DNA from 3 places in the Streptomyces sp. NPDC002888 genome. Region 1 is predicted to be linked to each of the others. Evidence: riboswitches for the same ligand, from Rfam matches in the RefSeq annotation. Region 1 holds a riboswitch; each other region holds the start of a gene.

What was found. Region 1 has a riboswitch for cobalamin ahead of ACFYWX_RS46645 (ribonucleoside-diphosphate reductase subunit alpha). Riboswitches for the same ligand answer to the same signal wherever they lie in the genome.
Region 2: it holds a riboswitch for cobalamin, as region 1 does, so the genes downstream of both, ACFYWX_RS42405 (cobalamin biosynthesis protein) here and ACFYWX_RS46645 (ribonucleoside-diphosphate reductase subunit alpha) in region 1, are expected to answer to the same signal.
Region 3: it holds a riboswitch for cobalamin, as region 1 does, so the genes downstream of both, ACFYWX_RS13770 (CbtB-domain containing protein) here and ACFYWX_RS46645 (ribonucleoside-diphosphate reductase subunit alpha) in region 1, are expected to answer to the same signal.

Annotation. Positions count from the first base shown of each region.
Region 1 is NZ_JBIAPU010000052.1:29,652-40,004, forward strand. Features, by position in the region: gene ACFYWX_RS46615 (extracellular solute-binding protein) at 1-1,065, opposite strand, end outside; gene ACFYWX_RS46620 (GntR family transcriptional regulator) at 1,432-2,196, shown strand; gene ACFYWX_RS46625 (DUF3311 domain-containing protein) at 2,335-2,607, shown strand; gene mctP (monocarboxylate uptake permease MctP) at 2,604-4,232, shown strand; gene ACFYWX_RS46635 (NACHT domain-containing protein) at 4,355-7,942, opposite strand; gene ACFYWX_RS46640 (GNAT family N-acetyltransferase) at 8,085-8,591, shown strand; cobalamin riboswitch at 8,627-8,773, shown strand; gene ACFYWX_RS46645 (ribonucleoside-diphosphate reductase subunit alpha) at 8,896-10,353, shown strand, end outside.
Region 2 is NZ_JBIAPU010000039.1:31,700-42,052, reverse strand. Features, by position in the region: gene ACFYWX_RS42445 (ABC-F family ATP-binding cassette domain-containing protein) at 1-791, opposite strand, end outside; gene ACFYWX_RS42440 (VOC family protein) at 989-1,402, shown strand; gene ACFYWX_RS42435 (hypothetical protein) at 1,414-2,880, opposite strand; gene ACFYWX_RS42430 (alpha/beta hydrolase family protein) at 3,061-4,188, opposite strand; gene ACFYWX_RS42425 (class II aldolase/adducin family protein) at 4,428-5,159, opposite strand; gene ACFYWX_RS42420 (lysozyme) at 5,283-6,032, shown strand; gene ACFYWX_RS42415 (anion permease) at 6,176-7,411, shown strand; gene ACFYWX_RS42410 (hypothetical protein) at 7,446-7,667, shown strand; cobalamin riboswitch at 7,809-7,951, shown strand; gene ACFYWX_RS42405 (cobalamin biosynthesis protein) at 8,051-9,103, shown strand; gene ACFYWX_RS42400 (cobyric acid synthase) at 9,100-10,353, shown strand, end outside.
Region 3 is NZ_JBIAPU010000007.1:127,403-137,755, forward strand. Features, by position in the region: gene ACFYWX_RS13765 (CbtA family protein) at 57-821, opposite strand; gene ACFYWX_RS13770 (CbtB-domain containing protein) at 847-1,068, opposite strand; cobalamin riboswitch at 1,110-1,259, opposite strand; gene ACFYWX_RS13775 (histidine phosphatase family protein) at 1,363-1,941, shown strand; gene ACFYWX_RS13780 (erythromycin esterase family protein) at 2,049-3,230, opposite strand; gene ACFYWX_RS13785 (MerR family transcriptional regulator) at 3,318-4,010, shown strand; gene ACFYWX_RS13790 (four-helix bundle copper-binding protein) at 4,076-4,450, opposite strand; gene ACFYWX_RS13795 (DUF6479 family protein) at 4,576-4,941, shown strand; gene ACFYWX_RS13800 (hypothetical protein) at 4,988-5,338, shown strand; gene ACFYWX_RS13805 (RimK family alpha-L-glutamate ligase) at 5,468-6,481, opposite strand; gene ACFYWX_RS13810 (RpiB/LacA/LacB family sugar-phosphate isomerase) at 6,865-7,320, opposite strand; gene ACFYWX_RS13815 (MFS transporter) at 7,512-9,062, opposite strand; gene ACFYWX_RS13820 (protein kinase) at 9,215-10,353, opposite strand, start outside.

The sequences.
Region 1 (10,353 bases):
CTTGTTGTTGGGCAGGTTGCCCTTGGCGATCAGGCCCTTCTGGCCGGAGGGGCCGGTGAAGGCGTTGATCCACTCGGCGGCGAGGGCCTGCGCGTCCGACTTCACCGGGACGGCGAGGTCGGATCCGCCCAGGAAGACGGGGAGGTTCTTTCCGGACGGGCCGGGCATCACGAAGTTCTCGAGGTTGCCCTTGAGCTTGCCGCTCTTGTCGTTGTCCGGGAGTTCGGAGGTCGCGCCCTCCCAGGCGGCGCCGAAGATCATGCCGGACTTGCCCTGGCCGTAGACGATGTAGCGGTCGGACTCGTCCTTGGTCTTGTCGCCGTGCATGTACTTGTCGACGACGTTCTTGAAGTCCTTCAGGCCCTTCACGGACTCGGGCGAGGAGAGGTTGCCCTTCCACTGGCCGCCCGACTCGACGGCGATCGAGCCGCCGGCGTCGTAGACGAAGGACATGGCCGCGTACCAGTCGCGGGTGGGCTGGTACCAGGCGCTGAACTTCTTGCCCTCCTTCTTCTGGACCTTGTCCAGGGCGTCGGTCAGCTCCTTGTACGTCTTCGGGGTGGACTTGACGCCGACGGAGGCGAAGACGTCCTTGCGCCAGTTGCCGACGCGGCCGCCCGCGTAGTACGGCACACCGTAGGTCTTGCCGTCGTAGGTGACGGAGGTCTTCAGGCCGTCCAGCCACTGGTCCGAGTTGTCGAACTTCGCGGGGTCGACGGGGGCGAAGGCGCCCTTGACCATGTAGCTGAGCATCTCGCTGTTGCCCATCTCGACGACGTCGGGGGCCTTGTCGGTGGCGAGGACCGCGTCGAGCTTGGCGTTCTTGTCCGGCCAGCCGTAGTACTCGTGGTTGATCTTGACGCCGGGGTGCTTCTTCTGCACCGCCGCGTCGGCGGCCTTCACCAGGTCCGGCCAGTTGTTCTGGGCGTCGACGGTGAGCCAGACGGTCAGCTCCTTGGCGTCCGCGCCGTTGTCCGAGCCCCCGCTGCCCTTGTCGTCCCCGCACGCCGCGATGGAGACCATCATGCCCGCGATACCGATCGCGGCTATCAGCTTGCGCTTCACGCCACCCTCCTCAGGGATGCCACACCCCCCGCCCACGGGCCGGGACCTGGACCAATGGTGTAGACCAGTGCGCAGAGCTTGGCTCAGACCAATAGGCCTGTCAAGGGTGGCCGAACACACTCCGACCAGCCGTTATGGGACCTACATATGCAGGAACCTTTAAGTAAGAAACCGTCGAAAACATCGACCCCGGAGGTGCGAGGCCGGTAGACCACTTGCCTGGTGGACTAGACCAGAGGAGGCTGCGACGGTATACAGAAGAGATCAGGCAAGCAGCGGGGCAGTGCCGCCGCATACGTGCCACGATGTGAGCCGCGGCCGACGGCGTGTCGGCCATTTCGGCACCCGGAGCCGGGAAGGCAGGCCATGACCACCGACGTCAGCAGTGCGGAGAACGAGGGTGGGACGACCGTCCGTACCGCGCGCGTGCCCAAGTACTACCGCCTGAAGAAGCACCTGCTCGACATGACGGAGACCCAGGCGCCCGGTACGCCGGTCCCGCCCGAGCGGACACTGGCGGCCGAGTTCGACACCTCCCGCACCACCGTCCGCCAGGCGCTGCAGGAGCTGGTCGTCGAGGGCCGACTGGAACGCATCCAGGGCAAGGGCACGTTCGTCGCCAAGCCGAAGGTCTCGCAGGCGCTGCAACTCACCTCGTACACCGAGGACATGCGCGCCCAGGGCCTGGAACCCACCTCGCAGCTCCTCGACATCGGCTACGTCACGGCCGACGACACCCTCGCCGACCTCCTCGACATCACCGCGGGCGGGCGCGTCCTGCGCATCGAGCGGCTGCGCATGGCCAACGCCGAGCCCATGGCCATAGAGACCACCCACCTGTCCGCCAAGCGTTTCCCGGCGCTGCGCAGGTCACTGGTCAAGTACACGTCTCTCTACACGGCGTTGGCGGAGGTGTACGACGTCCACCTCGCGGAGGCCGAGGAGACCATCGAGACCTCCCTGGCCACACCGCGCGAGGCCGGCCTGCTCGGCACGGATGTGGGCCTGCCGATGCTGATGCTCTCCCGGCACTCGCTTGACAAGGAGGGACAGCCGGTGGAGTGGGTGCGGTCGGTGTACCGGGGCGACCGCTACAAGTTCGTGGCGCGGCTCAAGCGGCCCACGGAGTAGGCGCACCGATCCCCCGTCGCCGCAGCTCATCGACAACATTTGCGGACCGATATGCGGACGGGGGCTTCCGCTGTCGTGACACCGTCACCTAGATTTCCTGCGCATTACACAGGTGATCGGTGAGGGGACGGAGTCACAATGTCAGAAGCCCCGGAAGTGAGCCGAGGGCCGGTGGTGACGCCCGTGCGCGTCGTCATCGCCCTCTGTCTCGTCGCGCCCTTCGTGGCGATGCTGTGGGTGGGCTCGTACGCCAAGACAGACCCCACCTTCATCGGCATTCCGTTCTTCTACTGGTACCAGATGCTGTGGGTGTTTCTCTCCACGGCGCTGACCATGCTCGCGTACACGCTGTGGCAGCGTGACCAGCGTGCCCGTGCCGCGGGTTCCTCGGACGGGGGTGCGTCGAAGTGAACGACGGCGTGAACGGCGTCGCGCTCGGCGTCTTCATCTTCTTCTTCCTGGCCGTCACGGTCATCGGCTTCCTGGCCGCGCGCTGGCGCAAGGCCGAGAACGAGCACAGCCTCGACGAATGGGGCCTGGGCGGACGGTCGTTCGGCACCTGGATCACCTGGTTCCTGCTCGGCGGCGACCTGTACACGGCGTACACCTTCGTCGCCGTGCCGGCGGCGATCTACGCGGCGGGCGCGGCCGGCTTCTTCGCGGTGCCCTACACGATCCTCGTGTACCCGCTGATCTTCACGTTCCTGCCCCGCCTGTGGTCGGTCTCCCACAAGCACGGGTACGTGACGACGTCGGACTTCGTGCGCGGCCGCTGGGGCTCGAAGGGCCTGTCCCTCGCGGTGGCACTGACCGGCATCCTCGCGACGATGCCGTACATCGCGCTCCAACTGGTCGGCATCCAGGCGGTGCTGGACGTGATGGGCGTCGGCGGCGGCGAGAACACCAACTGGTTCGTCAAGGACCTCCCGCTGCTGATCGCGTTCGGTGTGCTGGCGGCGTACACCTACTCCTCGGGCCTGCGCGCCCCCGCGCTGATCGCGTTCGTGAAGGACGCGCTGATCTACATCGTCATCGCGGTGGCGATCATCTACATCCCGATCAAGCTCGGCGGCTTCGACGACATCTTCGCCAAGGCGGGCGACGCGTTCAGCCAGACCAACCCGGCGACCGGCAAGCCGCGCGGCGCCCTGGCACCGGCCGAGGCGGGCCAGTGGACGTACGCCACGCTGGCGCTGGGCTCGGCGCTCGCCCTGTTCATGTATCCGCACTCGATCACGGCGACGCTGTCCTCGCGCAGCCGTGACGTGATCCGCCGCAACACCACGATCCTGCCGCTGTACTCGCTGATGCTGGGCCTGCTCGCCCTGCTGGGCTTCATGGCCATCGCGGCCGGCGTCAAGGTGACCAACGGTCAGCTGGCCATCCCGCAGCTGTTCGAGAACATGTTCCCGGCCTGGTTCGCGGGCGTGGCGTTCGCCGCGATCGGCATCGGCGCCCTGGTCCCCGCGGCCATCATGTCCATCGCGGCGGCGAACCTCTTCACCCGCAACATCTACAAGGACTTCATCAAGCCCGACGCGACGCCGAAGGAGGAGACCCGCGTCTCCAAGCTCGTCTCGCTCCTGGTGAAGGTCGGCGCCCTGGTCTTCGTCCTCACCATGGACAAGACCGTCGCCATCAACTTCCAGCTCCTCGGCGGCATCTGGATCCTCCAGACCTTCCCGGCCCTCGTCGGCGGCCTGTTCACCCGCTGGTTCCACCGCTGGGCCCTCCTCGCCGGCTGGGCCGTCGGCATGGTCTACGGCACGGTCGCCGCGTACGGCGTCGCCTCACCGACCCAGAAGCACTTCGGCGGCTCGGCCAAGGAGATCCCCGGCATCGGCGAGATCGGCTACATCGGCCTGACGGCGTTCGTACTGAACGTCGTCGTCACGGTGGTGCTCACCTTCGTCCTGAAGGCCCTCAAGGCCCCCGAGGGCATCGACGAGACCAAGCCGGAGGACTACACGGCAGACGCGGGCGACGCGGGCGTCCAGGTGGAGCTTCCGCCGGCAACTGCCGGCTCCGCTCACTGAAACCCGCCCCGAAGGGGCGCGGGGCCGCATCGATCTGCGGCCCCGCCGCGTGGGCGCGACCAGCCACACACAACCCGCAGCGGGCCGCCGACAGCAAGACCAACGGCGGCCCGCTCTCGCGCTCACGACCGCGTACGCCGAGCCATCGCGTCCCAGAACCTGTCCAGCTCCCGCACCCGCATACTCACCCAGTGCGGCGTCTTCCTCCGCAGCCCCCTGGGAAAGCACCGCCGCACCCGTCCGGGCAGCAGCGCCTGTTGCTGCCGGCAGAACGGCTCGCGGATCTCGTCCCGGGGCACACTGCCGCGAGGCGGGTACGGGCAGAGCTTGAACCTGCAGCCAGGCTCACAGTTCGAACCCGGTGGGGGCGGGACGGCGGTACCGGCCGGCGAACCGGGGTCCAGCTTCTCCCGGTTCGTACAGATGCACGGCGGGAGGGACATGCCCGGCCGCTCCACACGGGCCATCCGTTCCTCGACCCCGTCAGGGTTCCCGTCCCGTTCGACGAGGTTCAGCATGACCAGCACATCGGCGACGAGGCGCTGAGCGCGCCCGTCCAGCGTGCTCCAGCCGACCGATGGCGGGATCCACAAGTTGTGCTGACGGGATCCGTCGGCCTGACCGACACGGGAACCGATGTTGTCGGCGACGCCCTTCTCGTCGATCCAGAGGAAGCGCTCGGGTTGCCCGGTCTCCAGGGCGAGGGCCACCAGGGCTCCCGCCTCACTGACGAAGGGATGCAGCCGCCGGGGCGAGTCGCCGTTCTCGCCGGGCGGACCGGGCGCTCTGTTGACCGTACCCGCCGTCCGCAGCCAGCGCTTGACGGTGTCCACGGCGGTCGTCCCGCCGATCCTCCTGGACGGCCGGCTCGATACCTCGCCGTCGCCCTGCCCAGGAGGGCCGACGGGGTCCGGGAGCTCCCACAGGCACAGCGCCTGAAGCAGGCTGAGCTGCGCATACCAGCACCGGGACCGCTGCAGGAACGTGTCCGCCTGCCGGATCAGGTCGGCACGGCTGCCCTGGTCCGTGTGCGGGTGACTTCTGCGCCGGTTGGCCGCGTACTTGAAGCCCTTGGCCAACGCGGCTTCCAGGGCGAGCGGCAGGTCGGGGGCGCCACCTGTGTGGGCCGGGTCGAGGTGGCGCAGCCACTTGGCGAGGCGTTCCTGGGCCTCGTCGCGGTGGGCCTCGTCGACGGAGCCCAGCAGCATGGGGAGGATCCAGGCCCGCATCACGAAGTTCCTCAGCAGGCGAACCCGGCCGCTGCGGTACTCCTCGTTGAGTTCGCGCAGCTCGTCCTGCTCCCCTTGGATATGGTTGGACGACGGGGCCCCGGAGGGCGCACCGGCGTTCGTCCATGGCGCCGTCGCCGCCCTCGCGGCCCAGGCCACGTACCGCGCCCTCTTCGTAGCCTTCAGGTCGGTGACCGCGTCGTTGTACTCCTGCACGGGGTCGTTGTCGAGACGGAACTTCTCGCGTATCACGGCGAACGCGGCGCTGCCTCCGGCGCCGCACTCCTGGGCGGCGGCCAGGCTTACGGCGTAGGAGGGTTCTTCCTCACCGAGGGTGAAGAGCTGCCAGTACAGCCCCATGGTGTCGTCGATTCTGTCGGAGACCCTCCGCAGCGCCGCGCCGAGCTGCTTGATCAGCGCCAGCTTCGCGTCGTCGAGGGTGCGCCGGTCTCCTTTGATGCCGGACCAGCAGTCGTACACCGCGCCGACGATGTCCTTGAGCCGTCCCGGAGTCTCCTCCACGCTCTCGACCTCCAGTGCCGCCGCGTAGAGGTCCAGGACCTTCGGGTCGTCCGTGCGGCGGCTCGCGGCGGTGATGAGCCGGTGGGTCAGGGTGCGCCCGTACACGGGTGCCTGCCGCACCAGTTCCTTGATCTCCTTCTTCGCCTCGGCCCGGACACCGCCTCCCCGGGTCGCGGGCTTTGTCGCCCAGCGGCGGGACAGGAACACCAGGGCGACGAGCAACTCACGGCCGGGGCCGGGCGGTTGCAGCGCCTGGTCGACCAGCTCTCCGGCGCCCCGCTCGCCCATTTCGTCCAGGACGTGGAAGCCGAAGTACGCCTGGACGATGCTGTGGGGGAAGCGGACCTTCCGCTCGAGGCCTTCCAGCAGCCTGAGCTTGTTCGCGTTGGCCGCGAAACGGGCGAGGACGGCCTGGCACTGCTCCCTGCTCCCCTCCTTCAGCCGCCTGCCCTCCTCGTCGCCGAGCCTGGCGCAGAGCGTGTCCCAGATCCGCTCCCGATGCCACTCGGAGAAGACGTTGCCGCGCTTGCCGTACTGGTCGAAGCCCCGCGCGCTGGTCCACAGGTGCTCTGCCCGGGTCCGCGCGCGCTGTAGCGGACCGGGATGCACGTCATCGCCGAGCAACTCGGCGAAGCCGACCTCCAGGGTGTCCTTGAGCAGGCCGATGCAGGCCAGGGCGGACACCACTTCGACGGTGTCGCGGCGCTCCTGCCGGTTCAGCGCGACGTCCTGCCGAAGTCGGCCCTCGCACATCTTGCGTTCCCACCTCTCCAGCAGTTGCAGCCGCAGCGCGCTGCGGTCCCGGCCGGAGATGTCCAAGGGCTTCAAGTCGTCGCGACGCAGGAGGCCGTTGCGGTGCAGCTCGCGCACGATCTGCAGGTAGATGGGCGATTCGGTGACCTCCGCTGTCTCCACGACGCCGTCCAGATACTGCTCGTCTCTGCCCGATGCGCGTTCCTCGACGAAGTGCAGCGCCTCCTCCTCGCTCAACGGCTCCAGCTCCACGATCGCGGCGGCGGTGTTCTCGAGGGGACTGTGCGGCCGCGAGGCGATGACCAGAGGCAGCTTCTCCTTGTGGGCGCGCTCGATGGCGCGGCGGATGATGTTGTCCCGGTTCTGCTGGAGACTGTCGTCGAGGAGCGCCTCTTCCAGGCCGTCGGCGATGACGACCGGTTTGTCGTCGGCGAGCAGTTGCTGCCAGACCCGCTCAATCTTGGTCCGCGCCAGGGTCCCCTGGGGCGTCTCCTCGGCGAAGCGCCGCTTGGCCATCCGCTCAAAGTTCAGGTCGGCCTCGCTGACCGCGTCCCTCAGCCGGATCGGCACGGGCACCGCGCGCTGCCGGGCCAGCAGTTCGGTGAGCCGCACGAGGACGGCGGTCTTCCCCACACCGACGCCGCCGACGAGCAGATAGGGCCGGCGGGTGTCGCGGTCCCGCAGCCGTTCGGCGATGACTTCGGCGACCACGTCGCGGCCGACGATGTCGTCCGTGTCCTGGCCGGCGGTGAGTACCAGCCGACCGGGTCTGCTGCGCGCGTCCCCGAGGTAACGCCGCTTGGTCCAGCCGTACCAGCAGAACAGGAAGAGGGCAGCGGCGATCGAAGCGGTCAGTACGGGGCCGACGAAACGGAGGAAGGCGTCGAACCCCCCGTTCTTGCGGAGGTCCTCGAAGCCGGTCGACTCGCCGGTGCTCAGGATGTACAGGCCCTCCCCGCACCAGGCCAGGAGTGCGAGCACGGCGATGCCCCAGACGAACCTGGTCGCGTTGGCGTAGGAGAACCATCTCCGCCACTTCTTGGGCTGGGTGGCGCCGCGCCGGGCATCCAGACGGATCGTCAGGGCGTGCCGGCGGCCGACGAGGACGCCCCGCACCCGGCTGCCCGCCCGCCTCAGGTCCAGCGTTGCCATCGACGCGTTGCGCTCCCGTTCCCGGCCGCGCGGGCGACGGACGACACTCGTCATCGTGCGTACTCCCTCCGAGAGCGTTCTCGGGACGGAGGGCTCCGTGGGCGCCGGCACCTACTTCCATGGAAGCACTCCCCACACACGCCGCAACCCGGAATTCGGGCGCACGGTGTCGCGTCGCTGGGCCACACTCACCCCCGTGGACATCCTCATCCGGCAAGCGAAACCCGACGAGTACGACACCGTCGGCGAGATCACCGCCCAGGCCTACCTTCAGGACGACCTTCTCGACTTCGGGGAGAGCGATGAGTACCTCGGCGAGTTGAGAGACGTCGGCAAGCGGGCCGCGGCCGCCGAGGTGCTGGTCGCGGTGGAGCGGGGCCAGGTGCTCGGCGGAGTCACCTTCGTGCCTCAGGGCGGTCCCATGGCCGACATCGCCCGGCCCGGAGAGGCCGAGATACGGATGCTCGCGGTCGCGCACACCGCGCGTGGGCGTGGTGTCGGCGAGGCCCTCGTACGGGCCTGCGTCGAGCGGGCACGCGCCGTCGAGGGCTGCACCGGCATGGTCCTCTCCACCCAGGCCACCATGCACACCGCCCACCGCATCTACGAACGCCTCGGCTTCACCCGCACCCCGGGGCGCGACTGGAACCCGATCCCGCACCTCGACGACATCACTCTCCTCACCTATGAGTTGACGCTGTGAAACCACGGCAACACAACATCTGGGGGTGTCACCGTAGCCCGGCACAAGATGTATGCTCGTGCTCGCTGTCGCCACAGGGGAATCCGGTGCGAATCCGGAACTGTCCCGCAACGGTGTACTCATGCGCGTATGCCCGCGTATGAGCGTCAGTCCGAGGACCTGTCGACAGCGCGCCCGGCCCGTCCGGTCCGGGTGCCCGACGTCCGGGCCTCGTGGAGTGGGTCGGTGGACGCGACGCCGCGTGCGCTCGTGTGCTGCCCCCTGCCCTCCGCCAGGCCCCGTGCCGAGCGAGGGAGAGCCCCACGTGACCATCGCGCCAGCCGAACCGGCTTCAGCGACCGAGCTGGAGTACGACGGTCCCGGTGCCGCACTGCTGCGGACCCTGACCGAGCTGACCGCCGACCTGCCCGACGCCGACCCGGGCCGGGTCGCCACCGCCGCGTTGCGGGGCCGGTCCGCGCGGGCGGACGAGACGGAGCTGCGCGAGCTGGCCACGGAGGCGGCCGCCGGCCTCATCTCCGAGGACCCCGTCTACTCCCGGCTGGCCGCCCGTCTGCTGACCATCGGCATCCGCGCCGAGGCCGCCTCGCAGGGCGTCACGTGCTTCACCGAGTCCGTGGCCGTCGGCCACCGCGAAGGCCTCATCGCCGACCGCACCGCGGAGTTCGTGCGCGTGCACGCCGAGCGGCTCGACGCCCTCGTCGACACCGGCGCCGACGACCGCTTCGGCTACTTCGGCCTGCGCACCCTGCACAGCCGCTACCTCCTGCGGCACCCCCTCACCCGCAAGGTGGTGGAGACCCCGCAGCACTTCATGCTGCGCGTCGCCGCGGGCCTCGCGGAGGACGACACCGTGAGGTCCGTCGACGAAGTCGCCGCGCTCTACGGGCTCATGAGCCGCCTCGACTACCTCCCCTCCTCCCCCACGCTGTTCAACTCCGGCACCCGCCACCCCCAGATGTCGTCCTGCTACCTCCTCGACTCCCCGAAGGACGAGCTGGACTCCATCTACGACCGCTACCACCAGGTGGCCCGCCTGTCGAAGCACGCCGGCGGCATCGGCCTGTCGTACTCCCGCATCCGCTCCCGGGGTTCGCTGATCCGTGGCACCAACGGGCACTCCAACGGCATCGTCCCGTTCCTCAAGACCCTCGACGCCTCCGTCGCCGCCGTGAACCAGGGCGGCCGGCGCAAGGGCGCGGCCGCGGTCTACCTGGAGACCTGGCACTCCGACATCGAGGAGTTCCTGGAGCTGCGCGACAACACGGGCGAGGACGCCCGCCGTACGCACAACCTGAACCTCGCGCACTGGGTGCCGGACGAGTTCATGCGCCGCGTGAACGCCGACGGGCAGTGGTCGCTGTTCTCCCCCGCCGACGTGCCCGAGCTGGTCGACCTGTGGGGCGAGGAGTTCGACGCCGCGTACCGCAGGGCGGAGGCGAACGGGCTCGCGAAGAAGACCATCCCCGCCCGTGAGCTGTACGGCCGGATGATGCGCACCCTCGCGCAGACCGGCAACGGCTGGATGACCTTCAAGGACGCCGCCAACCGCACCGCCAACCAGACCGCCGAGCCGGGTCACGTCATCCACTCCTCCAACCTCTGCACGGAGATCCTGGAGGTCACGGACGACGGGGAGACGGCGGTCTGCAACCTGGGGTCGGTGAACCTCGGCGCGTTCGTGGCGGGCGATGACATCGACTGGGAGCGGCTGGACGACACCGTCCGCACCGCCGTCACCTTCCTCGACCGTGTCGTCGAC
Region 2 (10,353 bases), on a different contig from region 1:
TCGGCGTTCTGCCGCTCCCGCTTGCGGCGCTTCTCGTCGGCCTCGCGCTGCTGCTGGTAGAGCTTCCAGCCCATGTTGTAGACGTCGATCTGGGCGCGGTTGGCGTCCAGGTAGAACACCTTGTTGACGACCGTCTCGACCAGGTCGACGTCGTGGGAGATCACGATGAAGCCGCCGCGGTAGCTCTTGAGGTAGTCGCGCAGCCAGATGATCGAGTCGGCGTCGAGGTGGTTCGTCGGCTCGTCGAGGAGCAGGGTGTCCGCGTCGGAGAACAGGATCCGGGCCAGCTCGATACGGCGGCGCTGGCCACCGGAGAGCGTGTGCAGGGGCTGGCCGAGCACCCGGTCTGGCAGGTTGAGCGCGGCGGCGATGGTGGCGGCCTCGGCCTCGGCGGCGTACCCGCCCTTGGTGAGGAACTCCGTCTCCTGACGCTCGTACTGCTTGAGGGCCTTCTCGCGGGTGCTGCCCTGGCCGTTGGCGATGCGCTGTTCGTTGTCGCGCATCTTGCGGATCAGGGTGTCCAGGCCGCGCGCGGAGAGGATGCGGTCGCGGGCGAGGACGTCGAGGTCGCCGGTGCGGGGGTCCTGCGGGAGGTAGCCGACCTCGCCGGAGCGGGTGACCTGGCCCCCGGCGGGGACGCCCTCGCCGGCGAGGACCTTGGTGAGGGTGGTCTTGCCCGCGCCGTTGCGGCCGACCAGGCCGATGCGGTCGCCCTTGGCGACACGGAAGGTGGCGGACTCGATGAGGACGCGGGCACCGGCGCGCAGCTCGATGCCGGAGGCGGAGATCATGGACAGACTCCAGTGCGGGGTCGTTGGCGGGATGGGCGGCTGAGGACGTTCCCGCCGTCTAATGCGCGAGGAGAATGGCCATGGAGCCATTCTAACGGGGCCGTGCAACCACTTTTCCTGTGTCCAGGTGTCAGTGGCCGCTGCAACACTGGGCGACGAGGGGACTTTCCGGCAGGGATCACGAGGGAGTGATCGACATGACAGGCAGAAGCGGTGGACGCCCGAGCCTCTATCCGACGCTGGTGTACGCGGACGCCAAGGCGGCGATCACGCAGCTCACCGAGGCCTTCGGGTTCACGGAACTGTCCGTGTACGAGGGCGAGAACGGCCTGGTGCTGCACGCCGAACTGACGCAGGGCAACGGCGCGGTGATGCTCGGCTCGAAGGGCACCGGCGGTGTCTTCGACACGGCGATGAAAAGTGCGGGCCCGAGCGGGGTGTACGTCGTCGTGGACGATGTCGACGCACACCACCGGCGGGCCGTGGAGCACAGCGCGGAGATCCTGATGCCCCCGACGGACCAGGAGTACGGCTCGCGGGACTACATGGCCCGCGACCTCGAGGGCAACATCTGGAGCTTCGGGACCTACGCCCCGGAGATACCGGGCTGACACCCGGCCGTTCAGCTGCCCCCGGTGTGCACCTGGAAGGCCGCGCGGCGCACGGCCTTGGCCAGGGCGGGGTCGGGGTGGGCGGCGGCCAGCGCGACGAGGACCTGCACGGTGCGGGGGTGTCCGACGGCGCGGACCTCGTCGAGGAGCGCGGGCACGGTCGGCTGGAGCGCGGACTCCAGGTGCCGTACGAGCATCGGGGCCTCGCCGTGGTCGGCGACGGCGGCGGCGGTGTCGACCCACAGCCAGGTGGCCTCCTCGCGGGTGAGCACCTCGTGGGCGTCCTCGGGGTCGACGCCGTCGTGCTCGGCCAGCCAGAGCAGGGCGTACGGCCGCAGCGCCGAATCCTCGACCACCGCCCGTACGTCGGGCTCGGCGGGGGCGCCGACGACGCGCAGGGCCTCGAAGGCGAGGCCGCGCAGCAGGGCGTCCTCGCCGCGGGAGGCGGCCAGCAGCTCGGTGACGGCGTTGCCGACGGGGCGGGCGGCGAGCCAGGCGCGGTACTCGGCGCGGGCCGCGTTCGGGCGCAGTTGGGCGCAGCCGCGGAGCATGTCCTCGGCGGCCTGCTCGATGTTCCCGGCGGGGCTCTGCGCTGCGACGCAGATCTGCTCCAGTTTGACCCAGACGGCCCAGCTGCCGAGCGGGGTGAGCGTGGCCTGTCCGTCGCCGTAGGTGAGGGCGCCGACGGAGCCGAGAGCACGCAGGGCCCAGTCGAGGAGCGGGGCGAGCTCGGTCTCCTCGGCGGGCTGTGCCGGGGGGGCGTCGGCGATGGGCCCGACGGCCGGCCCGGCCGCTGACGCGGGCTCGGCTGCGGCGAGGGTCACCGGCTGGCGCTGCGGGCCGTAGGGGATCTCGCAGCGTTCTGTGCGCAGTTCGGTGACCCGCTGCTGGAGCAGGTCCAGGAGCTGCGGCACGGGGACGGGGCCTGCGGAGAGCTGGAGGAAGGAGAGCACCTGCGGCATCGCCGAGACGACCTCGGCGACGGCGGCGGGCTCCTCGTCCTCGGGCTCGGGGCAGGCGAGCGACCAGGCGTCGAAGAGGGCGACCCAGCCGCGCAGTACGGCGCTGTCGTCGCGGTGCCAGGCGCGCAGCCGCCAGCCGGGGCGGGCCCTGTCGCCGTGCACCTCGACGAGGCCGGCCAGGCGGGCGGTGTCCCAGTCGGCGCGGACCTGATCGGGGGTCAGGCGCAGTTCCCGGGCCGCGTGTTCGGCGGTCAGGTCGGCGAGGGTGGCCTTGCCGTCGGCGGTGAGGCCGTCGCGGCCGGGGCCGAGGGCGGCGTCGGCCCAGCGGGCGACGCGGGCCGCGGCGGCCAGTCCGGAGCGAGCCATTCTGGCCAGCTCCGCGGGGGCCGGTGTGCCCTCCGGAGGGCGGGGTGCGGGGCGGCGCGGGCGCCGCTGGTTCACGGCTCTGGGGGCGGCGGCCAGGGGTCGCGGGCGGACGAGTCGAAGCCTGGAGTCGCGCGGGATACGGGACGTCACGGGTGCAGTCTTCCGGTTGACGGTCCGAAAACCCAAACGGAATGTCACGGGGGGCGACGGGGATGGCCAACGCACGGGGTCCCGTGGGGGGCTCGGGGCCGAGATCAGGCCAGTGGTACGGCCTTAAACGGAATGAGGACGACCGGTGTGGAACGGGGGGTGGGGATTGCCGGGCCCGGATTACATCAGGGGGGTGAGGAAGCGGCGTAGGACCTCTTCGTAGCCCTTGGGGTCGGCGTTCCACATGGCGCCGTGGGGGGCCTGCGGGACCGTGTGGAGGGCCACCAGGCCGGGGCGGCGGGCGGCGAGGCGGCGGGAGGTGTTCCAGGGGGCGATCGTGTCGTCGGGGCCGTGGAGGATCAGCGTGGGGACCCGGAGCCGGTCGGGGTCGGCGGCCTCGGCGATGCGGCGGCCGTCCAGCCCGGTGCGGCCCTGCGCGGCCCGGACGGCCAGCGGGAGCAGCGCGCTCGGTGTCCGGCGTGCGGCGGCGAGCGCCCGTACCGTGGCCTCCCAGTCGAGGACCGGGGAGTCGAGGACCAGCCCCGACACGCGCTCGCTCAGCCCGGAGTGCGCGGCGGCGCGCAGCGCCATGGTGGCGCCGGTGGACCAGCCGTGCAGGACGACGCGCTGGGCGCCGTACCGCACCGCGTACCGGATCGCCGCGTCCACGTCGCGCCACTCGGTCTCGCCGAAGTGGTGGAGGCCGTCCGGGGAGCGGGGCGCGCCGAGGTCGCCGCGGTAGGCGAGGGCGAGCACCGGGAAGCGGTGGCGGTGCAGGAACTCCATGACGTTCATCGTGTGTTCGCGGGTGGCGCCCAGGCCGTGCACCGCGATCACCCAGGTGTCGCGGGCGCCGGGCACGAACCAGGCCGGCAGTGCGCCGAGCTCCCCGGGGACGTCGACGTCGGCGTGGTCCAGGCCGAGGGCGGCGCTCGGGTTGCCGATGTGCACGTTGGGGGTGAACCACACCGCGTCGCCCGGGTTCAGGGTGCCGTGGGTGACGCGTTCCAGGCGGCGTACGACGGTGTCGGCGGGGTGCGGGGTGGTGTCGAGGACGGCGCCGACGACCGCGTGGGAGCCGTCGCCGGCGAGGCCGTAGGTGCCGGGGCGCTGGGAGGCCAGGGCGCGGGTGAGGGTGATGCGGCCCGCCGCTGTGCCGTGCACGGTGAGCCGGGGTTCGGTGGGCAGCGGCCTGCCCGGTGTCGGCCGGAGCGCCGCGTCGCTCGCGAACCGGCCCGCGGCGACGCCGGCCGCGCCGACGGCGAGGACTGCGGTGACGGCGGCGGCCGTCGCTTTGACAGTGGGCACGGCTCCAGTGTCCCGGCGGGCCCCGCCCCCGGCCAGCGGTGCGGCGGCTCGGAGTGACGCGAGGGATGGTGCGGGGCGAGAGGCCGGGCGTGGTGCGGGGCGTGCTGCGGAGAGCGCTGCGGGGAGTACCCCGGAGAGGCGACGGCGCACGGCGACGAGAAGGCTCACCCCATTGCCGTACCCCGGTCGGCGCAGAGCAGGCTCATGCCGTCATCCCGGTGCCCGGCCTCGCCGCTCCCTCACCCTCTTTGCCCGTATCCCCGCAGCCGCTCCCCCGCCTCCGCCACCTGTTCCTCCGACAGCAGGCTCGGGGTCAGGCCGGGTACCGATGACGCGGTGAGCCACAGGCGGCACATCCACTCGAGTTGGGCCGTGCGGTCGTAGGCCTGATCCAGGGTGGTGCCGTAGGTGATCGTGCCGTGGTTCTGGAGGAGGCAGCCGGAACGGTCGGTGAGAGCGTCCCGAACGTTCTCGGCCAACTCGTCGGTGCCGTAGGTCGCGTATCGGGCGACGCGGACGGGGCCGCCGAGGGCGCCGGTCATGTAGTGGACGGAGGGGAGTTCGGTCACGAGCGTGGAGACGGCGGTGGCGTGCACGGCGTGGGTGTGGACGACGGCGCGGGCGTCGGTGGTGCGGTACACCGCGAGGTGCATGGGCAGTTCGCTGGTCGGCACCAGCGTGCCGTGGACCTGCCGCCCGTCGAGGTCGACGCCGGTCACGTCGTCCGGCGTCAGGCGGTCGTACGGCACGCCCGAGGGCGTCACGAGGACGGTGTCGCCGACGCGCACCGACACGTTGCCCGAGGTCCCGACGACCAGGCCGTCGGCGACGGTCCGCCGGGCGGTGGCGACGAGCGCCTGCCAGGCCGTCGCCTCCTCGTCGGTCACCCGCCTCCCTCGCGGCTCCCGCGCCTCCCGCTCGCGCCCCCGTGCATCCCGTTCACCCCGTCGGTCCCTCGGCTGCTCGGCCATGCGGCGATCTTGCCAGGGGGCGGCCCCAGTGCGCCCGGGATTGGCCGGAGATCGACGTGGTTTCGTGGATCTTCGCGTAGCCTTCGGGGGATTTGTCTGCACGTCGCCATTCCGGGGGGAAACATGGCCCGTGACCGCAAACCGTCCCGTCTCCGTGTCCGCGTGCTCGCGGCGCACGTGACGGCGCTCGCCATCGGGTGCACCGCGCTCATCGAGATACCGGCGTCGGCGGCGGCCCTGCCGCGGGGACACGACGTCTCGTCCCACCAGAGGAACGTGGACTGGCAGCGGGCGAAGGCCGAGGGCGCCCGGTTCGTCTACATCAAGGCGACCGAGTCCACGGACTACCGCAACCCGCACTTCGACCAGCAGTACAACGGCTCGCGCGACGCGGGCCTGATGCGCGGCGCGTACCACTTCGCGGTGCCGGACAAGTCGTCGGGCAGGGCACAGGCGGCGCATTTCGTGCGCAACGGCGGCGGCTGGACCGCGGACGGCTGGACGCTGCCGCCCGCGCTCGACATCGAATACAACCCGTACGACAAGAAGCACAAGTGCTACGGCCTGAGCGCGGCGAGGATGGTCGGCTGGATCGCGTCGTTCAGTGCCGAGATGAAGCGGCTCACCGGCCGCCGCCCGGTGATCTACACGACCACCCACTGGTGGAACACCTGCACCGGCGGCAGCCGCGCCTTCGCCTCCAACCACGCCCTGTGGATCGCCCGTCACGACTCCGCCGACGCCGGGGCGCTGCCCGCCGGCTGGTCGTTGTGGACCTTCTGGCAGTACGACAACGGCGGCACCCTGCCGGGTGACCAGAATCTCTTCAACGGCACCGGAAGCGGACTGAGGAAGCTCGCCCGCGGCTCCTAGTCGCACGGCGTGCGGGCCGCCGTTCCGGAGCGGAGCGGCGGCCCTCCTTTTGTGACACTTCAGCGCCCGTCCTAGTTCATCTTCCGTTCATCCAGGTTGCCTACGGTCGTCCAGCCAATGACTTCGAACGATTGCCTGGGTAAATGGAAAGCTTCTCGCTGATCCTCGCGATTGTGGTCGTAACCGCACTCGCGTTCGATTTCACGAACGGTTTCCACGACACCGCCAACGCGATGGCCACAACCATCTCGACCGGTGCACTCAAGCCCAAGGTCGCGGTGGCCATGTCCGCCGTGCTCAACCTTGTAGGCGCCTTTCTCTCGGTGGAGGTCGCCAACACGATCTCCAAGGGTCTCGTCGACGAGACCGGCATCCGTCCCGAGGTCATCTTCGCCGCGTTGGTCGGCGCGATCCTCTGGAACCTGCTGACCTGGCTGGTGGGCCTGCCCTCCAGTTCCTCGCACGCCCTCATGGGCGGTCTGATCGGCGCCACCATCGCCTCGGCGGGCGTCGGCGCGGTCCACAGCGACGTACTCGTCACCAAGGTCCTGATCCCGGCGATCGCGGCCCCGCTGGTCGCGGGCATCGCCGCGCTGCTCGCCACCCGCCTGTCCTACACCCTCGGCAAGAAGGCCGACGGCAAGGCCGCCGAGAAGGGCTACCGCGCGGGCCAGATCGCCTCCGCCGGCCTGGTCTCCCTCGCGCACGGCACGAACGACGCCCAGAAGACGATGGGCATCATCACCCTCGCCCTGGTCGCCGGCGGCGCCGTCGCCCCCGACTCCGACCCGCCCACCTGGGTCATCCTCTCCGCGGGCCTCGCCATCGCGCTCGGCACCTACCTCGGCGGCTGGCGCATCATCCGCACCATGGGCAAGGGCCTGACCGACCTCCAGCCGCAGCAGGGCTTCGCCGCCCAGACCAGCGCCGCGACGGTCATCCTGGCCTCCTCCCACCTCGGCTTCTCCCTCTCCACCACCCACTCGGTCTCCGGCTCGGTGATGGGCGCGGGCCTGGGCCGCAAGGGCGGCGTCGTCCGCTGGTCGACCGCCACCCGCATGTTCGTCGCCTGGGGCCTCACGCTCCCGGCCGCGGCCCTGGTCGGCGCGCTCGCCGAGTACGTGACCGGCTTCGGCACCTGGGGCACGGCCGTCGTCGCCGTCTTCCTCATCGCCTCCAGCGCCGCGATCTGGAAGATCTCGCGCCGCGAGGTCGTCGACCACAGCAACGTCAACGACGCCGAGGAGCCGCCCGGCGTGGTGACCACCGCGATCGCCGCGGTGACCCCGCCGCCCGCGGGCACGATGGCCGAGGACCTGTCGGCGACCATCCCGGCCCCCGCGGCCGAGTCCGCCCCGTCGGCCACCACCACCGTCTGAGCCGCAGCCGGCCAGGTACGAAGGAAGAGACAGCATGAAGATCGACTGGGCGGCTCTCGGCTCCGTCTTCGGGGTCAGCCTCGTGGTCACCGTGGCCCTCGTGGCCCTGTTCACCCTCGGCATCGTCGGCCTCTCCCGCCGCGAGCGGGCCGCGGCCCAGGGCGGCTCCGCCGCTCTCGCGGTCACCGGCGCGTACGCGTGCTTCGCGGCGTGCGCGGCGGCGGTGGCGTACGGGATCTCCCTGATCATCGTCTGATCGGCACCTGATCGGTCTGATCGGCGTCTGATCGGCGACACACGCGCACCACGTGGGGTGCGGGACGGAAGACCGTCCCGCACCCCACTTGTGTGTGGGGTTCTGCACACTCTCCCGTCGCAGGTCAACAGCAAGTTGACGGCTCTTCCGGGGCCGTGGTGGACTGCCGGAGCCATGTACGGCGGCAGAAGAGGAAGCCGGTGCGAATCCGGCGCGGTCCCGCCACTGTCACCGGGGTAGAAAGCCCCGGGAGCCAGGAACTCTCACCGCCGGTCTCGTCGAACCAGGGCGTGGACACCCTGAGTGAGGACATATCGCCATGCTCGGCTGCCGATTGAGGTCCAGCACCAGGTCGTTTCCCGACCCCACGGTCGGCTGAGCCGATGGGTGCCGATCGCGTCTTCGCGTACGGCGCCGCCGCCGGCCTCCTCGGTGACCTGCTCCTCGGCGATCCGCGCCGCGGACACCCGGTCGCCGCGTTCGGCCGGGCCGCGGGTGCCGTCGAGCGGGCGCTGTGGCGCGACCACCGGGGGTGGGGCGCGCTGCACACCGCCGTCTGCGCGGGCGGGGCCGTCGGCCTCGGCGCCGCCGCGGCGCGTTGCGTACGGTCCTCCCCCGCCGCCTCCTTCGCCCTGACCGCGGCCGCCACCTGGGCCGTCGTCGGCGGAACCTCCCTCGGCCGGGAGGCCCGGACCATCGGGCGCGCACTCGAAGCGGGGGACGTCGACGGGGCGCGGGAGCGGCTGCCGCATCTGTGCGGGCGGGACCCGCAGGCCCTCGACGCGGACGGGATCGCCCGGGCGGTGGTGGAGTCCGTCGCGGAGAACACGTCGGACGCGGTGGTGGGGGCGCTGGTGTGGGGCGGGATCGCGGGAGTGCCGGGGCTGCTCGGGTTTCGGGCCGTCAACACGCTTGACGCGATGGTCGGGCACAAGTCGGCTCGTCATCGGCGGTACGGGTGGGCGTCCGCGCGGCTCGACGATGTCGTGGGGTGGCCGGGGGCGCGGGTGACTGCGGTGCTCGCCACCGTGGCCGGAGGGGACGCCCGAGGGGCCGTACGGGCCTGGCGTACTGATGCGGCCAAGCATCCGAGTCCGAACGCCGGGCCTGTGGAGGCGTCGTTCGCGGGGGCGCTCGGGGTGCGGCTGGGGGGGACGTTGTCGTACGGGGGGCGTGTTGAGCATCGGCCTGTGCTGAACGGGGAGGGGCGTGCGGTGGAGGTTTCGGACATTGAGCGGGCTGTTCGGTTGTCTCGGCGGGTGAGTTGGCTGGCGCTGGGGGTGAGTGCGGCCGGTTCGCTACTGCGGGGGCGGGTGGCACGGCGCCCGGCGCTGTCGGCTGTGCCCACCCTCCCCCACTCTCGGCTTCGCTCGAGCGGGGGGACCCCCATCGCCCTGCGGAACGACTGCCCACAGCGGTTGGGAGGTCGCGCATGACCGGACGTGGGCTGTTGGTCGCCGGTACTACCTCCGATGCCGGGAAGAGTGTCGTCACCGCCGGGATCTGTCGGTGGCTGGTGCGGCAGGGGGTCAAGGTCGCGCCGTTCAAGGCGCAGAACATGTCGCTCAACTCGTTCGTGACGCGGGAGGGTGCCGAGATCGGGCGGGCGCAGGCCATGCAGGCGCAGGCCTGTCGGGTGGAGCCGACCGCGCTGATGAATCCGGTGCTGCTCAAGCCGGGCGGGGAGCAGAGCAGTCAGGTCGTGCTGCTCGGGAAGCCCGTGGGTGAGATGGGCGCGCGTGGCTATCACGGTGGGCGGCAGCAGAAGCTGCTCGGGACCGTGTTGGACTGTCTCGCCGAGTTGCGGGGCACGTATGACGCGGTGATCTGTGAGGGGGCCGGCAGTCCCGCCGAGATCAACTTGCGGCGGACCGACATCGTGAACATGGGGATCGCCCGCAACGCGCGGCTCCCCGTGCTCGTCGTCGGCGACATCGACCGCGGGGGTGTGTTCGCCTCCTTCTTCGGGACCGTCGCCCTGCTGTCGCCCGAGGACCAGGAGTGGGTCGCCGGGTTCCTCGTGAACAAGTTCCGGGGGGACGTCTCGCTGCTGGAGCCGGGCCTCGACATGCTGCACGGGCTCACCGGACGGCACACGTACGGCGTCCTGCCCTTCCGGCACGGCCTCGGCATCGACGAGGAGGACGGGCTGCGGGTCTCGCTGCGGGGCACGGTGCGGGAATCGAACGTCGCGCCGCCCGTCGGTGCGGACGTGCTGCGCGTCGCCGTCTGCGCGATCCCCCTCATGTCCAACTTCACCGACGTGGACGCGCTGGCCGCCGAGCCGGGTGTCGTCGTGCGGTTCGTGGACCGGCCGGAGGAGCTGGTCGACGCCGATCTGGTCGTGATCCCGGGGACCCGGGGGACCGTCAAGGCGCTGGAGTGGCTGCGGGAGAGGGGGCTCGCGCAGGCCATCGCCCGCAGGGCCGCCGAGCACAGGCCGGTCCTCGGTGTCTGCGGCGGCTTCCAGATCCTCGGTGAGCACATCGAGGACGAGGTCGAGAGCCGGCGCGGGCACGTCGAGGGTCTCGGGATCCTGCCCGTGCGGGTGCGGTTCGCCCGCGAGAAGACCCTCACCCGGCCGGTGGGGGAAGCCCTCGGCGAGCGGGTCGAGGGGTACGAGATCCATCACGGGGTCGCCGAGATCGCAGGCGGAGAGCCCTTCTTGGACGGCTGCCGGGTCGGC
Region 3 (10,353 bases), on a different contig from region 1:
GAGACGTGAAGAGGCCCCCGGCTCGGGAGCCGGGGGCCTCTTTCATCGGGAACCGGTCACGGTGCCACGGGAGTCGGCCGCGCCGCGGCGACCTCCCGCGCCACGGTCCGTGGTGCGAGCACCCGTTCCGCCAGCAGCCCGAAGACCAGCCCGAAGGCGGTCCACAGGGTGGCCTGCACGGCGAGCGCCGCCAGGCGGAACTGCCAGAGCAGGGTGGCCGGGAAGTGCTCGGGGACCTCGTTGAAGGACGGCAGGAAGGCGTACGCCAGCCCGACGGCCAGGACGAAGAACGCGCCCGCGACGAGGGTCGCGTTCCAGTTGCCCAGGCGTGGCGCGAGGCGCCGGCCCAGGATCACGGTGGCGACGGCGAGCAGGACGCTCAGCACCACCATCAGGAAGTAGAGGGTCGTGCGCTGTCCGATCGTGTCGGGGTCGCCGACGGCGGGCGGGTTGGCGGGGTACTTCAGGAACGGCACGACATACACGGCGACCAGGCCGGCCATCGCCAGGAGCAGCGCGCTCGCGCGCGGCCCGAAGCGGCCGATCCGGCCGAGTGCGAAGCAGTACGCGAGGGCGGCGATGCCGCCGAACGCGACGCCGTAGACGAGGACACCGGTGGACAGGCCGGCGGTGGACTGCATCGTCCGGCTGACGGGTTCGGCACCTCCCCCGTGGTGGTGGGCGTGCGCCTCCTCGAAGGCGATGGCCGCGTCGACGCGCGACTCCCCCAGGAAGTAGGCGACGACGAGGGCGAGCAGGCCCGCGGTGAGTCCCGCGAGCATGCCCCGCACCAGGAGGGTGCGGACAGTGGTGGAGTTCATGGGCTGGTACGTCCTTCCCCGGCCGTCAGTGGCAGGGGAAGCCGAGCAGGTGGCGCGCGTCGTGCACCCACTCGTGGACGTCCTCTCCGGACATCACGGAGGTGGCGCCCTGTTCGGCGCCGACGAAGTAGAGCAGGACCAGCATCAGGATGCCGAAGAAGACCGCCCAGGGGACGATCGCGCCGATCGGCAGCTTCTCGGGTACGGCAGCGGGGGCAGCGGTGGGCTGGACGGCGGACTGCGCCATGGCAGGACCTCCTGGGGGAACTCGCGTCCCGTATCGGTGGTGCACAGGACGACGGACGCGGGTCTGACTCGCCCGGCCCGCACTCGAGGTGCGTGCCCGACATACAGTGGCGCGACCGTGCCGGAATTCCACCGGCTTCCACATACCGTCGTCGATTTCGACGTGACGGTACCGCGAGGGAGGGAATCGGCCAAGGGCGCACGGATCGGCCGCGCGCGCCCGGACGGGGCTGTCAGCCCGTCAAGTCGCTGATTCCAGAAGGGCGTTGAGGGCGCGAGTGGCAGGAATGGACGTATGACGAGCCGAGTGATGTTGATCTCACCGGCGATCAGCGCGGCGCTGCGGGAGGCCCGCTTCGACGACGGCTGCCCCCTCGACCCGGCGGGGTTGCGCCGGGCCCGGGCGGCCGCAAGCACGCTGCCGGCCCGGGAGGCGGCCTGGTCCTCCCCCACCGTGCGCTGCCGTGAGACGGCCGGGGCGCTCGGGCTCGACGCCGTGGCCGCGCCGGAGCTCGCGGGACTGGACGCGGGCCGCTGGCGCGGGGCGACGCTGGCGGAGGTCGGCGCGGCCGAACCCGCGGCCCTCGCCGAATGGCTGGCGGACCCCGGGGCCGCCCCGCACGGCGGGGAGTCGGTGCGGGCGCTGTGCGACCGCGTGGCCGCCTGGCTGGAAACGGCCGCCCGTACACCGGGACGGACCGTGGCCGTGGTCGAGCCGGAGGTGTCCCGCGCCGCGGTCGTCCGCGCCCTCGGCGCGCCGGACCAGGCATTGTGGCGCGCCGACGTGTCACCACTGACGGCCGTCGAGCTCAGCGGCAGATCGGGACGCTGGAACGTCACGGTCGGACGCCCCCTCGGCGGGACGGAGCACTGACCAGCAGCAGACTGCCTTGCCGGGCGGCGGTGTTGCGGTGGGCGGCATCGGCCGGGATCCGGTCTGGACACCGATGCCTGTGCGCTCGCGCCGCCGCCATGAGTGGCTCAGATGTCCTTGACGAAGACGATGGCGTCGATCCGGTCGGTGGTGGCCGGGTCGAGGGCGGCGTACGTGTGGTCGGCCGGGACGCGGGGCGTGGGCTTCTGGTCGAGGACCCTGGCGAGGTGGCCGGGATCGATGACGGCGCGGGCGTGGGGAAGGGAGGACAGGAGCCCTTCGAGGGTGTCGGGAGGGGGGACGTCGGAGCCGCGGGTGCCGAAGGTGGTGGCGGCGAAGGCGTACTGGTCGCCGAGGCGGCTGCCGATGACGGCGCCCGCGCTCCACCACTGGAGCGGGCCGGCGAACTGCATCTGGCTCTTGTCGCGCTGCAGGTGGCCATTGTGGGCGAAGGCGAGGGTGGGGCCGCGACGGGCCTCACGGCGGACGATGGCGTCGAGGTTGTCGGCCATCATCACCTCGCGCAGGCACGTGATCTCCCTGAGGCGCGTGGGCGCGGTGTCGGCCAGGCCGGCGTGGTAGCGCAGGAGCCCTGCGGCGGTGCGGGCGTGCAGGTCGGCGCGCCACAGCTCGTCGGTGGAGGTGACGGCCGTCAGGTGCGGGGCGTAAGAGGTGAGCAGCGTGCGCAGGTCGTCGGTGATCAGGCGCAGCTCCCTGGCCTCGGGGGTGCGGCCGACCGACCGGGTGGGGTCCATGAGGGCGGCCGGGTCGGTCCAGCGCTCGTCGGGGCCGCACAGCTCGTCGAGGGACTCCCGGCTCCGGGCGAGGTCGAGGTGGGCGGAGAGGTAGTCGTGCAGCGCGGTCAGGGCCGGCCGGGGACTTGCGGCGCCGGTCATCTCCAGGGGGCCGTCGAAGCCGTAGAAGCGGAGCCGCTCGTACGGGGGGCGCTGCTCGTTGTGGGCGCGCATCCAGCGCAGGAGCTCGCGGTTGGCGGGTGAGGCGCCGAGGCCGTGGCTGAAGCCGCGGCTCATCGCGTCGTCGAGGGTTGCGATGCCGCCGGCGACGTACGCGTCGGCGGCCAGGGCCGACAGGCAGTCGCTCTCGATGGCGATCGATCGGTAGCCCTCGTGCTCGACGAGGTGGCGGAAGAGCTCGTTGCGCAGCTCGGGGAAGGCTTCGACGCCGTGGGTGGGCTCGCCGAGGCCGAGCAGGCGGGTGGTGGGTGACAGGAGCACGGTGAGGGCGTCGCCGGTGAAGGGACGGGCTGCATCCCGGATCGAGGTCGTCATGCCTTCAACGCTATCGTTGAACCTTCGGTGTAAACTTTTGAGAACTCTGGCGCTATTTCCTGTAGTTGACGAGGACGTACCTTCAAAATGCGGTTGCGGCCCATCGATCTGGCGCGCGAGCACGGCCTGTCCACACAGGCGGTGCGCAACTACGAGGACGCGGGGATCCTGCCGCCGGCCGAGCGCACGGCGCACGGCTACCGGGTCTACGCTCCGCGCCATACGGCGGCGCTGCGGGCGTTCCTGGCGTTGGTCCCCGCGCACGGCCATGCGACCGCGGGGGCGATCATGCGGGCCGTGAACGGCGGCACGGTCGAGGAGGCCCTGCGGCTGATCGACGAGAGCCACGCGCAGCTGGCCGGCGACCGGCGCACGCTGGAGGACGTGGAGGGGGCACTGCGCGACTCGGCGCCACCGCGTGAGCCGGAGCCGGGCGTGACGTTCATCGGGCCGCTGGCGCACAGGCTCGGCATCCGGCCGGCGACGTTGCGCAAGTGGGAGCGAGCCGGGCTGATCGTGCCCCGGCGCGACCCGCGCACCGGCTACCGCGTCTACACCTCCGCCGATGTGCGCGACGTGCTGCTGGCCCACCAGCTGCGGCGGGGCGGGCACGGGCTGGAGCAGATCGCGCGGGTGCTGGAGCAGGTCCGGACGGCGGGCGGACCGGAGCCACTGCAGGCGACGCTGCGGGAGTGGCGCGCCCGGCTGACGGCACGGGGCCTGGCGATGCTGGCGGGTGCGGCCGCGCTGGACGCCTTCCTGGGGACGCACAGCGCCTGACGGCGATTTCTGTCGCGGCTCCGGTTCGCCTGTGCGGCGGGCACCGGGACCTCACGGGTGAAGGGTCAGACCAGGGTGGCCATGAAGTCCGTGCAGGCCCGGGCGCAGGCGCGGCAGGCCTCGGCGCTCTCCTCGGCGCCCGGGTGTCCGTCGAAGACGTGCGCGGACTCCAGGCAGACGGTCCGGCACCACTCCAGCTGGACGCGTATGGCCGCCTCGTCCAGGTGGTTCTGCTCGGACAGCACACGGCAGGTGGCGTCGCACACCTCCGCGCACATGATGCCCTTGCGTCGTACGAGTTCCTGCTGTTCGGTCCCGTCCGGATCCACGAGGCTCGCGCGCAGCGCACACGCCCGGGCGCACTCGGTACACGCCTGGGCACACGCGAAACGGTCCTCCAGGAACCGGAAGAGCTCCTGCTGGGATGTCGTCGGTGTCACGTAAGGGCGGGTAGCCGGTGCGGACGGTGTCAAACACGCGCGCGAGTGAGCGGACCGGAGGTCATCAGACGGTTACGGAACCGGATCGGCCGGTTCACTCCCCATTCGAGGGGTATTCGGCTGGTATGAGTACCGCAACCATGCAGCTGGCCGCGGCGAGTGGGCTGCTCAGCATCGTGCTCTTCGTGGTCGCCGTGACTGTCGTGGCCATCCTGGCCGGGGGTTTCTGGCTGGGCTACCGCATCAAGCTCAACGAGTCGCCGAGGCCGCGACCCGACGAGCAGCCGCACCTTCCCCCGGAAGGGCCCGTCCATGAGGTCCAGGAGAACCGGGAACCCGACGAGGTGCCCCAGATCTCCAAGGACGGCCGTCCGCTCACGCCGTACGAGCTGACCAACATGCAGACCCGCTCGAGCTCCTCGAAGGACCGCCCGCGCTGGGGCCGCGGCAGCAGTGGTTCCTTCGGCGGGGGCGGGCTGGGAGCCCACTGACCGACCCTGTCCGAGCGCACGCACTCGTTTCCGAGGAGTGAGATCCATGGCCGACTCCGGCCGCGGCATGCTGCCGCTGCCCGACTACGACCATCTGCCGATCGGCGGCGTGGAGAGCCGCGTACGGTCGCTGACCGCCGGGGAGGTCGAGGAGCTGCTCGCGTACGAGCACGAGCACGCCGACCGCCGCCCGGTGACGACGGTGCTGACCCACCGCCTTGAACAGCTGCAGGCGGGTGCGGAACCGACCTCCGGCGACCCCGCGGCCCTGCGCCCCGAGCAGGGGCGGGGACGGGCCGGCTCCCCCGTCTCCCCCGCGACCTCGTCCCAGCCCATCAGCCCACCGCCGCACGGCACCCCGGACCAGCGGGGCAGGCCGAAGGGCGACCGAGGGTAGGGGCCGGGCATCCCCGGCACGACACCGTACGTGGACGGCCAGGTCATCCCGGCCGTCCACGCCGCCTGGCGGGCGGCCGGGATGCGCGGTCGCGGTACCGGTACGTACGTCCTGCCCGTACGTCCTGCCTCAGTGCGACGACAGCTGACCTCCTCGGCCCAGGGGCGCCCTCGTCCGGGGCGCGACCATGGGCCGGTCGCCCCGGGCGAGGGTGAGGGCGTCCAGGTGCGCCTGGATGTACGGCACGGCCACCCTCTCCAGTTCGAGTTCGCCGTCCACGAAGGCCGGGTGGACGTTGACCTCGAACACGACCCCGCCGTTCTCGACGGCGAGGTCGACGCCCGCGAAGGGCAGTCCGACGGAGGCGGTGGCCGCGACGGCGAGTTCGGCGAGGCGGGCGGGCAGGTCCTCCGGGGAGAGGTGTATGGCGGTGGCGCCCTGGCAGGTGTTGCACGGGATGTCGGTCCGGGGCTGGATGTGTTCCCGGGCGTGGATGACGCGGCCGTCGAGAACGAAGACACGGAACTGGTGGCGGGCGCCGTCGGGCATGACGTTCTCCGCGTCCCGGGAGAGCAGCCAGTCGCTGCCGCGCTCCGCGTAGAAGGCCGCGGCGTCCTTGAGTTGGTCCGGCGTGGTGACGTGGAAGGTGTCGTTGCCTCCGGTGCCGATCACGGGCCGGGCCCAGGTGTCCCCACCGAGCCGGTCGAAGGCGGCCTCCGCCTCGCGCGGGCCGGGCCGGGACAGGACGACGGTCTCCATCTGGGCGACGCCGTCCCGGGCGAAGCGTTCCACGGTGAGGTTCTTCTCCGTCGCCGTGCGCCACGCGTCCGTGCCGGTGGCGAGGGTGACCGCGTGGTGGTGTGCGAGGAGCTGCTGGAAGGCGGCGAGTCCCTGACGTTGGTGCGGCTGGATCTCGTAGACCACGACGACGTCGGGCACGAGGTCCAGCCCCTCCTCGGGGACCCGCAGCCGTAAGCGGTCTCCTTCGCGGACTCCGCGGCCGGATCCGTCGGTGGCGAAGTGCCGGGCATCGATGCGGACGGGGGGTGCGCCGGTGAGCAGTTCGACGGCTGTGGCCAGGTACTCGCGGCAGCCTTCGGCAGAGGTGGGGTCGGCGATGAGGGCGATGCACGGTCGGGACACAGCGGCCTCCAAGGGCTCTGGACACGCGCTCGGACCGCGGACACTCGGCTGCGCGGTCCGAGCGGTTTCACGGGGTTGGTGCCTGTCGCGCGGGTGATCCTCGGGGCACGTCGCTGCGGCCGCCGCGCCCTTGTGGTGGGGCGCGCCGGGAGGTCGCGACGGCGGAGCGGCCGTTGACCACGAGGGTTGAGCACAAGGGGTGGGGCTCCGCCCTGCGGACGGACGGCACAGGGCTGGGCGCCACACTGTAAGTGACCGGCGGGGCCCGGTAACAGGGCGCACGCACGCCGGTCTCCTGCTCCCGCCTCTGCGCCGTTCGCCCCGATGTGTGCGCCCTGCGGCGAGCCCACGGACGGGGAGTCGGGAGTCCGCCCGAACGGGATCTAGGAGTCTGCTCGGACGCGATCGAGCCGCCCCACGCGGGCCACGTTCTCCCGGTCCTCGGCGTCCTCACTGGCGTCGGCGGCGAACCAGGCGTCGAGGATCTCCTCAAGCAGGGGCCCGGAGGTCAGCCGCAGGCTCAGCGCCAGTACGTTGGCGTCGTTCCAACGGCGGGCGCCGTCCGCGGTGTACGCGTCCGTACAGAGCGCCGCCCGTACCCCGGGCACCTTGTTGGCGGCGATCGAGGCGCCCGTTCCGGTCCAGCAGCACACCACCGCCTGGTCCGCCGTCCCGGCGGCCACCTCACGGGCCGCGGCCTCCGAGCACACCGCCCACTGCGGGTCGTCCCCGTCGCGCAGCGCCCCGTACGTGCGTACCTCGTGGCCCCGGGTCCGCAGCTGCTCGACGAGGGTGCGGGCCACGGGTTCGTCCATGTCGGAGGAGACGGAGATACGCATGCCTCGGAGCCTACTCGGGCGCGGCCCGCCCCAGTCGCCTCCCGTCACTCCGCCTTCAGTGCCAGGGGCAGTGAGCTGATGCCGCTGAGGAAGTTGGAGTACACCGGGGGCGTCGGCCCGGTCTCCCGGGTGCAGGGCGGGCGTCGTCCAGCGGAGCATCTCCTCCACGCTCCGTCACGTCGTCGCGGGCGTCACCGCTCCGGGCGGCCCGGAACCGAGGACGCCTCTTCCCGGCCCCCTGAGTGCGTCCGAGTGACGCGGTACAGCTCCTTGGAGGTGCTGATCAGTTCCCGCTGCTCCTCCTGCGAGCCGACCATGGGCTGCGAGCCGCGGAGCGGCACCTGGGCGCTCTCCGGCAGGAACCGCACCGTGACCAGGCCGATCACGCCGGCCAGGATCAGGTAGTACGCGGGCATCATGTCGTCCCCGGTGACGCTGATCAGCGCCTCGGTGACCAACGGCGTGGTGCCGCCGAACGCGGCGACGGCGAAGTTGAAGCCGATGCCCATGGCCGCGTACCGGACGGCGGTCGGGAACAGCGCGGGCAGCGTGGCGGCGCTCGGCGCCGCGAAACAGGTCAGCAGGGTGGAGAGGATCAGCACGCCGAGGATCGGCGGCCAGGTGCCCTCCATCTTGATCAGCATGAAGGAGGGCACGGCGAGGAGGATCATGGCGGCCGCGGCGAAGCCGTAGACCGGCCGCCTGCCGACCCGGTCGCTGAGCCGTCCGACGAACGTGACCAGCAGCACGATCCACACCATGCCGATGAGCACCAGGACGTCGGCGGAGCTGCTGGAGCGGTTCAGGTTCTCCGTCTGGTACGTCGGCAGGAAGCCGGTGACCATGTAGTTGGGGACGTTGTAGAGCAGCACCAGGCCCATGCAGATGAGCAGCGGCTTCCAGTGGTGCCTGACGATGGTCTTGAACTCGCTGCCCGCCGACTCCTGGGCGAGGCTCTTCTCGTGCTCGTCCAACTGCTGCTGGAAGGCCGGGGACTCCTCCAGCTTCAGCCGCATGTACAGGCCGATCACGCCGAGCGGACCGGCGATCAGGAACGGGACGCGCCAGCCCCAGGAGAGCATCTCGGCGTCGGTGAGGAGCAGGTTCAGCACAGTGACCAGGGCCGAGCCGAGCGCGTAGCCGACGAAGGTGCCGAAGTCGAGCCAGCTGGACAGGAAGCCGCGGCGGCGGTCGGGCGAGTACTCGGCGACGAAGGTGGTCGCGCCGCCGTACTCGCCGCCGGTCGAGAAGCCCTGGAGCATACGGGCCAGCAACAGGAGGATCGGCGCGGCGATGCCAATGGTGGCGTAACTGGGGATCAGACCGATGGCGAATGTGCCGACCGCCATCATGATCATGGTGGTGGCCAGTACCTTCTGCCGGCCGAGCCGGTCCCCGAGCGGTCCGAAGACGAGACCGCCGAGCGGGCGGACCACGAACGCGGCGGCGAAGGTCGCGAAGGAGGAGATCACCTGAGCGCCGGGCGAGGCGCCGGGGAAGAAGACCTTGCCGAGGGTCGCGGCGAGATAGCTGTAGACGCCGAAGTCGAACCACTCCATGCAGTTCCCGAGCGCCGAGGCGCCCACCGCGCGCTTGAGCAGCGGTGGCTCGACGACCTGGACGTCCTCCTCCCGGAAGGCCCGCTTACTGCGACGCAGCCTCCGGGTCAGGTCGTCCCGGACCTGCCGAGGCATGTCCACGACCGCCTTCGCCACTCCGGACCTCGGCTGCCCGCCAGGCATGGCGTTCACCACTTTCAACCCCTTCTCTCGACCTTCGCCTACGCGAATCCAGCACAGGCTTGATCGACCCGCGCACCCCAGAGCTTCTGCCCGGGTTTACTCGGGACATACGGGTATCAGAGGTCACACTGTCGGCTGTAAGCCCCCTCACATCAGCCGGAGGGCACGACCTTGGTCACCTTGCCCTGCGGGTCGGCCTCCACGTAACCGCCCTCGCCGTAGTCATTGCTGATGTACACAGCCATGGCCTCGGTCTGGCCGGTTCGGTCGTTCGGCTGTCGCAACAACAGGTAACGGCTCGTCGGTTTGTCGACCTTGAGCTCCTTCTCGGCGCGTGCCAGCAGGGCGGGAAGGACGTCCCAGTCGAAGTCGTCCGCGCGCACCGGCTTGTCACCGTTGAACAGGGTGCCCTTGATGATGCTCGTCTCCACGCCCCGATCGACCCAGTAGTCGAAGGTGTCGTAGCGGGTCTGGCTGCCACTGACCATCACCTCGGCCGTGGCGTGCTCCGGATAGACGCTCAGATCGCCGTAACTCCTGCTCCCCGTCTTCTTCTCGAAGGCATCGACGACCTCGCGGATCCCGGCGGGGGTCAGCAGGTCGGTCACGGGTCCGGCGGTCTCGTCGTCGGAAGGTGTGTCGCTCGCTTCGGCGGCGGCGGACGGCGCGTCGCTGTCGTCGGACACGGCGTCGGCGGTGCCGGACGGCACGGCCGAGGTGCGCTGGGTCCCGCCGGCGTTGTCCAGGGAGCCGCCCGAGCCGCCCTCGCCCCCGGGGAGCGCCACCCAGAGGGCTCCGCCCACCACCACCGCGCCGAGCGCGACGGCGAGGACCGTCACGCGTCGGGGCCGGGCGGGCGGCCTGGCGTCGGTGGATGCGTGCTGCGGGGTGTCGGCGGGCACGTGGTGCGGGGCCGGCCATGCCGGTGGCGCGAGCGGGTAGGACGTGGGGTTTGGGCCCGAGCCGGTCGGGGGCGAGGCCGAAGCCGGTCCCGCGTCGACCTGGGACGAGACCCAGGCTGGTGCCGCGTCGACCTGGGACGAGACCCAGGCCGGTGCCGCGTCGACCGGGGACACGCCCCCACCCTGGGCCGTGCCGCCCTGCGCACCGGCCCACTCCGCTTCCGCACCGCCCCGCGCCACGGCTTCCAGCATCCGTGCCACCGCCCCGGCGTCCGGCCGCGCGGCGGGATCCCGTACCAGCACCCGTGTGAGCAGGGGCGTCAGGGCGCCGGCCCTGGTCGGCGGGGGCACGTCCTCGTGCAGGACGGCGGCCAGGGTGGCCAAAGTGG